DNA from 3 places in the Streptomyces sp. NPDC043952 genome. Region 1 is predicted to be linked to each of the others. Evidence: riboswitches for the same ligand, from Rfam matches in the RefSeq annotation. Region 1 holds a riboswitch; each other region holds the start of a gene.
What was found. A riboswitch is a leader RNA that binds a small molecule or an ion and turns the genes downstream of it on or off. The one in region 1 is predicted to bind cobalamin.
Positions count from the first base shown of each region.

Region 2: linked by a shared signal. The riboswitch ahead of AC069R_RS22190 (cobalamin biosynthesis protein) and the one ahead of AC069R_RS26860 (ribonucleoside-diphosphate reductase subunit alpha) in region 1 are both predicted to bind cobalamin.
Region 3: linked by a shared signal. The riboswitch ahead of AC069R_RS25690 (CbtB domain-containing protein) and the one ahead of AC069R_RS26860 (ribonucleoside-diphosphate reductase subunit alpha) in region 1 are both predicted to bind cobalamin.

Region 1 is NZ_JBWKES010000030.1:65,056-67,307, forward strand. It holds gene AC069R_RS26860 (ribonucleoside-diphosphate reductase subunit alpha) at 1-1,020, opposite strand, end outside; cobalamin riboswitch at 1,145-1,279, opposite strand; gene AC069R_RS26865 (GNAT family N-acetyltransferase) at 1,323-1,829, opposite strand; gene mctP (monocarboxylate uptake permease MctP) at 1,897-2,252, opposite strand, start outside.
Region 2 is NZ_JBWKES010000019.1:92,034-94,285, reverse strand. It holds gene AC069R_RS22200 (inorganic phosphate transporter) at 1-249, shown strand, start outside; gene AC069R_RS22195 (hypothetical protein) at 281-508, shown strand; cobalamin riboswitch at 714-856, shown strand; gene AC069R_RS22190 (cobalamin biosynthesis protein) at 956-1,909, shown strand; gene AC069R_RS22185 (cobyric acid synthase) at 1,906-2,252, shown strand, end outside.
Region 3 is NZ_JBWKES010000027.1:65,683-67,934, forward strand. It holds gene AC069R_RS25685 (CbtA family protein) at 1-660, opposite strand, end outside; gene AC069R_RS25690 (CbtB domain-containing protein) at 683-904, opposite strand; cobalamin riboswitch at 941-1,086, opposite strand; gene AC069R_RS25695 (enoyl-CoA hydratase) at 1,165-1,956, opposite strand; gene mmsB (3-hydroxyisobutyrate dehydrogenase) at 1,953-2,252, opposite strand, start outside.

The DNA of each region.
Region 1 (2,252 bases):
CTCGTCCGGCACCCAGTGCGCCAGGTTCAGGTTGTGCGTACGGCGGGCGTCCTCACCGGTGTTGTCCCGCAGCTCCAGGAACTCCTCGATGTCGGAGTGCCAGGTCTCCAGGTACACCGCCGCCGCGCCCTTGCGCCGGCCGCCCTGGTTCACCGCGGCCACCGAGGCGTCCAGGGTCTTCAGGAACGGCACGATGCCGTTGGAGTGCCCGTTGGTGCCGCGGATCAGCGAACCGCGGGCGCGGATACGGGAGTACGACAGACCGATGCCGCCCGCGTGCTTGGAGAGCCGGGCGACCTGGTGGTAGCGGTCGTAGATGGAGTCCAGCTCGTCCAGCGGGGAGTCGAGGAGGTAGCAGGACGACATCTGGGGGTGCCGGGTGCCGGAGTTGAACAGCGTGGGGGAGGAGGGCAGGTAGTCGAGCCGGCTCATCAGCCGGTAGAGCGCGGCCACTTCGTCCACGGAGCGTGCCGAGTCGTCCTCGGCGAGGCCGGCGGCGACGCGGAGCATGAAGTGCTGGGGGGTCTCGATGACCTGGCGGGTGATCGGGTGGCGCAGCAGGTAGCGGCTGTGCAGGGTGCGCAGGCCGAAGTAGCCGAAGCGGTCGTCGGCGGCCCGGTCGACGAGCTGGTCCAGCCGGGCGGCGTGCAGGCGCACGAACTCGGCGGTCCGGTCGGCGATGAGCCCCTCGCGGTGCCCGACGGCGACCGACTCGGTGAACGACGTCACGCCCTGCGAGGCGGCCTCGGCGCGGATGGCGAGGGTCAGCAGCCGGGCGGCGAGCCGCGAGTACGCGGGGTCCTCGGAGATCAGGCCGGCCGCGGCCTCGGTCGCGAGTTCGCGCAGCTCCGCCTCGTCGGCGTGGGCCGAGCGGCCGCGCAGCGCGGCGGCCGCGACCCGGCCGGGATCGGCGTCGGGGAGGTCCCCGGTCAGCTCGGTCAGGGTCCGCAGCAGTGCGGCACCGGGACCGTCGTTCTCCAGGCCCTGGGCTGAAGCCGGTTCGGCTGGCGCGATGGTCACGTGGGGCTCTCCCTCGCTCGGCACGGGGCCTGGCGGAGGGCAGGGGGCAGCCACGAGCGCACACGGCGTCGCGTCCACCGGCCCACTCCACGAGGCCCGGACGTCTCAGAGCACCCGGACCGGTGGGCCGGGTGCGCTGCCGGCAGGTCCTCGGACTGACTCCTGTGCGCGGATGCGCACAAGTACACCGTTGCGGGACAGTTCCGGATTCGCACCGGATTCCCCTGCGACGACAGCGACCATGAGCATACATCTAGTGCCGGGTCGTCGTGCCACCCCCAGATGTTGTGTCGTCGCCGATCTCAGAGCGTCAACTGGTAGGTGAGCAGAGTGAGGTCCGTCAGCTCCGGGAGGGGCTGCCAGTCCCGCTCGGGCGTGCGTATGAAGCCCAGCCGCTCGTAGATGCGGTGGGCGCCGCGCATGGTCGGCTGCGTGGAGAGCACGATCGCGCGGCAGCCCCCGACGGCGCGCGCCCGCTCGGCGCAGGCCCGCACCAGCGCCTCGCCGGCCCCCCGGCCGCGGGCCGCCTTGTCCACCGCCAGCATGCGGATCTCGGCCTCGCCGGGGCGGGCGATGTCGGCCATGGGGCCGGGGGACGGCACGAAGGTGACCCCGCCGAGGAGGGCGTCGCCCCGGACGGCCACGAGGACGGTGGCCGCGGCCGCTCTCTTGGCCACGTTCCTGAGCTCGTGGAGGTAAGGGTCGTCGGCGCCGAAGTCCAGGAGGCCGTCGTCCAGATAGGCGTCGGCGGTGATCGCCCCGAGGGCGTCGTACTCGGTCGGGTCGGCGGTACGGATCAGGATGTCCATGCCGGTGAGTGTGGACGACAACGGGCCACCGGGACACATGATTTCCGGTGGCCCGCCGCGGGGTGCTCTAGTGCGCGCTGCCCGCCGTCGCCGGCGGCAGTTCCACCTGGACGCCCGGATCGCCCGCGTCCGCCGTGTAGTCCTCGGGACGGGTCTCGTCGACGCCCTCGGGGGCCTTCACGGCCTTCAGGACGACGGTCAGCACCACCGTGACGAGGACGTTGAGCACGAACGCCGTCATGCCGATGTAGCCGATCTGGCCGATGCCCGGAATGTCGTCGGCGGAGCCGCCGAAGTGCTTCTGGGTCGGCGAGGCGACACCGTACGCGGCGAGGGTGCCGTAGACCATGCCGACCGCCCAGCCCGCGAGCAGCGCCCAGCGGTGGAACCAGCGGGTGAACAGGCCGCCGACCAGGGCCGGGA
Region 2 (2,252 bases), on a different contig from region 1:
GCCGTCTTCCTGGTCGCCGCGAGCGCCTGGATCTACAAGCTGTCCCGGCGCGAGGTCATCGACCACACCAACGTGGTCGCCGAGCCGGCCGCGGAGCCGTCCGGCGTGGTGACCACCGCCATCGCCGCGGTGACCCCGCCGCCCGCCGGCTCGATCGCCGACGACCTGACGGCCACCATCCCCGCCCCCGCGCCGGTCCCGGCCGCCGAGCAGACGGCCTCCGCCGTCCCGCCGGCCGCCACCGTCTGACCCCCAGCCCGTTCACCAAGGAAGCAACCCCATGAAGATCGACTGGGCGGCCATCGGCTCCGTCTTCGGCGTCAGCCTCGCCTTCACGGTGGGCCTGGTGGTCCTGTTCACCCTCGGCATCAACGGCCTGGCCCGGCGCGAGAAGGCCGCGGCCGAGGGCGGCTCCGCCACGCTCGCCGTCACCGGCGCCTACGTCTGCTTCGCGGCCTGCGCGGCGGCGGTGGCGTACGGCATCCTCCTGATCGTCTCCAAGTCCTGAGCCGTCAGGGCCCCGCAGCGCCCTGACACCGAAAGCGTCCTGGCACCGAAAGGGCCCTGACCTCGAAGGTGTCACGGCCCGCACCACCCCGGCAGTCCCCCAGGCTCCCCTCCGCCACCCGCGGCAGGGGAGCCTTCGGCATGCCCGGCCACCCCGCGCGGTGTGGGGATCTGCACACTCCCGCAGGTCAACGGCAAGTTGACGGCCGTTCCGGGCGCATGGTGGACTGCCCACGCCATCTACGGCAGCAGGAGAGGAAGCCGGTGCGAATCCGGCGCGGTCCCGCCACTGTCACCGGGGAAGAACCCCCGGAGAGCCAGGAACTCTCGCCGCCGGATCACGTCGAACCAGGGCGCGGACACCCTGAGTGAGGACACATCGCCATGCTCGGCTGCCGAACGACCAGTACCAGGACCACTGTCGCGGTGCCCACGGCCGGCTGAGCCGATGGCCGCCGATCGCAGTTACGCGTACGGCGCCGCCGCCGGACTCCTCGGCGACCTCCTCCTCGGCGATCCCCGCCGCGGGCATCCGGTCGCCGCGTTCGGGCGTGCGGCCGCCGCCGTGGAAGGCGCGTTGTGGCACGACCACCGCGGCTGGGGCGCCCTGCACACCACCGTGTGCGCCGGTGGCGCCGTCGCGCTCGGAGCGCTGGCCGCACGCGTCGCCCGCCCCTCCCCCACCGCCGCCGTCGCCCTGACCGCCGCGGCCGCCTGGTCCGTCGTCGGCGGCACCTCCCTCGCCCGCGAGGCGCGGGCGATCGGCCGCGCCCTCGCGGCCGGGGACGTCGAGGCGGCCCGCGCCCGGCTGCCGCACCTGTGCGGCCGGGACCCGCAGGCGCTGGACGCCGACGGGATCGCGCGGGCCGTGGTCGAGTCGGTCGCCGAGAACACCTCCGACGCGGTCGTGGGCGCCCTGGTGTGGGGCGCGGCCGCCGGGGTGCCGGGGCTGCTCGGCTTCCGGGCCGTCAACACCCTGGACGCGATGTCGGGTCACAAGTCCCCCAGGTACCGCCGCTTCGGCTGGGCGTCCGCGCGCCTGGACGACGTGGCCGGCTGGCCGGGGGCCCGGCTGACCGCCGTACTCGCCGCCGCGGCCGGACCCGATCCGCGCGGCGCCGTACGGGCCTGGCGCGCGGACGCCCGCCGGCATCCGAGCCCCAACGCCGGTCCCGTGGAGGCCGCTTTCGCGGGCGCCCTCGGTGTGCGCCTGGGCGGCACCCTCTCCTACGGCGGCCGGACCGAGCACCGTCCCGTGCTCAACGGCGTCACGGGGCGGGCCGTCCGGGTCCCCGACATCGAGCGCGCGGTACGGCTCTCCCGCCGCGTCGGCCTGCTCGCGCTCGGCACCACACTCGCCGCGCGCCACCTCGTCAACGGGCTGAAGGGACGCGGGAAGTGAACGGTGGTCTCCTCGTCGCCGGCACCACCTCCGACGCAGGCAAGAGCGTCGTGACGGCCGGGATCTGCCGGTGGCTGGTGCGCCAGGGCGTGAAGGTCGCGCCGTTCAAGGCGCAGAACATGTCCCTGAACTCCTTCGTCACCCGCGAGGGCGCCGAGATCGGGCGCGCCCAGGCCATGCAGGCCCAGGCCTGCCGGATCGAACCGACCGCGCTGATGAACCCGGTGCTGCTCAAGCCGGGCGGCGAACAGAGCAGCCAGGTGGTGCTGCTGGGCAGGCCGGTGGGCGAGCTGAGCGCGCGCGGCTACCACGGCGGGCGCCAACAGCGGCTGCTGGGAACGGT
Region 3 (2,252 bases), on a different contig from region 1:
TCCGGCCCATAGAGTGGCCTGGATGGCCAGCGCGGACAGCCGGAACCGCCACAGCAGGGCGGCCGGGAAGTCCTTGGGCACCTCGTTGATGACCGGCAGGAACTCGTAGGCCAGGCCGATCACGACGGCGAACGCGGCCACGGCGGCCACCGTCGCCCACCAAGTGCCCAACGAGGGCGCGAGGCGCTTGCCCAGGATGGTGGCGGCGATCGCCAGGAGCACGCTGAGCAACATCATCAGGAAGTACAGCGTGGTGCGCTTGCTGATGGTGTCCGGATCACCCACCGACGGCGGGTTGGCCGGGTACTTCAGGAACGGCACGACATACACGGCGAGGAGCGCGCAGCCGGACAGCAGCAGCGCGGTCGCCCGCGGGCTGAAGCGGCCGACGCGGCCGAGTGCGAAGCAGTACGCGAGCGCGGCGATGCCGCCGAAGGCGACCCCGTAGACGAGGACGCCCGTGGCGAGGCCGGCGGTGGACTGCAGGGAGCGGGAGACGACTTCCATCTCGTGCTCGTGAGAGTGGGCGTCCTCGAAGGCGATCGCCTTGTCGACGCTCGGCTCCCCGAGAAGGTAGGCGACGACGAGGGCGAGCACGCCGGCCACGAGGCCGGCGAGCATGCCCCGCACGAGGAGGTTTCTGACCGTTGCGGAGTTCATGGGTGTGTGCTGTCCGCTCGCGTCAGTGGCAGGGGAAGCCGAGCAGGTGGCGGGCGTCGTGCACCCACTCGTGGACGTCGGTGCCGTTGAACACCGAGGTGGCGCCCTGCTCGGCGCCGACGAAGTAGAGCAGGACCAGCATCAGGATGCCGAAGAAGACCGCCCAGGGAGCTATCGCCTTCAGCGGCAGCTTCGCGGGGATGGCGGGAGTGGTGGCTGTCGGCTGCGCGGCGGTCTGCGCCATGGCGGAACCTCCTCTGGGAGTTCGCGTCCCATCTCGGTGGTGCACATGACGACGGCCACGGGTCTGACTCACGAACCGCCCGTCATAAGGATAGTTCGCATACAGTGGCGCGACCGTGCCGGAGTCCCACCGGCTTCCGTCTCGCCGTCGTCGATATCGGACCGACCGTATCGCGAGTCACGAGCCTGGCCAAGACCGCGCCCGTCCGCCCCGGCATGATCTTCCTCTCAAGCCGGGCGGACGGCCGGGTGCCGGGCGGTTCAGCGGTGGCGGAACTCCGGCGGTCTCTTGTCTACGAAGGCGGCCATGCCCTCCTTCTGGTCGGCGGTCGCGAACACCGCGTGGAACAGACGCCGTTCGAAACGGACGCCTTCCGTGAGCGTGGTCTCGAAGGCCCGCCCGACCGCTTCCTTCGCCATCATCGCGACAGGCAGCGACCTACCGGCGACGGTCTCGGCGACGGCCAGGGCTTCGCCGAGCAGGTCGTCAGCGGGGACCACCCTGGAGACCAGCCCGGCTCGCTCGGCTTCGGTCGCGTCCATGATGCGCCCGGTCAGGCACAGTTCCATGGCCTTGGCCTTGCCGACCGCGCGGGTCAGGCGCTGGGAGCCGCCGATGCCGGGGATCACCCCGAGCTTGATCTCGGGCTGGCCGAAGACGGCCGTGTCGGCGGCGAGCAGGATGTCGCAGAGCATGGCGAGCTCGCAGCCGCCGCCCAGGGCGTATCCGGCGACCGCCGCCACTGTCGGCGTGCGGAGCTGTCCGAGCCGGTCCCAGGCGGCGAACCAGTCAGCCAGGTACATGTCCATGTATCCCTGTGGCTGCATCTCCTTGATGTCGGCGCCGGCGGCGAACGCCTTCGCCGACCCGGTGATCACGATGCAGCCGCAGCCCGGGTCCCGGTCGAGGGCCTCGGTCGCCGCGACGACCTCGTTCATGACCTTGAGGTTGAGGGCGTTGAGGGCCTTGGGCCGGTTGAGGGTGAGCAGGGCGGTACGGCCCTTGCGCTCGACGAGGATCGTCTCGTACTCGTGGGCCGGTTCCGTGGTCATGCCTCAGCTCCGCTCTGGTCCCTGATGGTGCGTACGATGCCGGAGAAGTCCTCCGTGACACCGGCTCGCTCGGCATAGGATTCGTACAACTCGGCTGCTCGCAGGCCGAGTTCCGCGTGCACTCCGCCCGCTTTGACTGCGTTGGCCGCGAGCCCAAGGTCCTTGGCCATCAGAGAGGCGGCGAACCCGGGACGGTAGTCCCGGTTGGCCGGGCTGGCTGGGACGGGCCCGGGGACGGGGCAGTTGACGCTGAGGGCCCAGCACTGGCCGGATGCCGTCGAGGCCACGTCGTACAG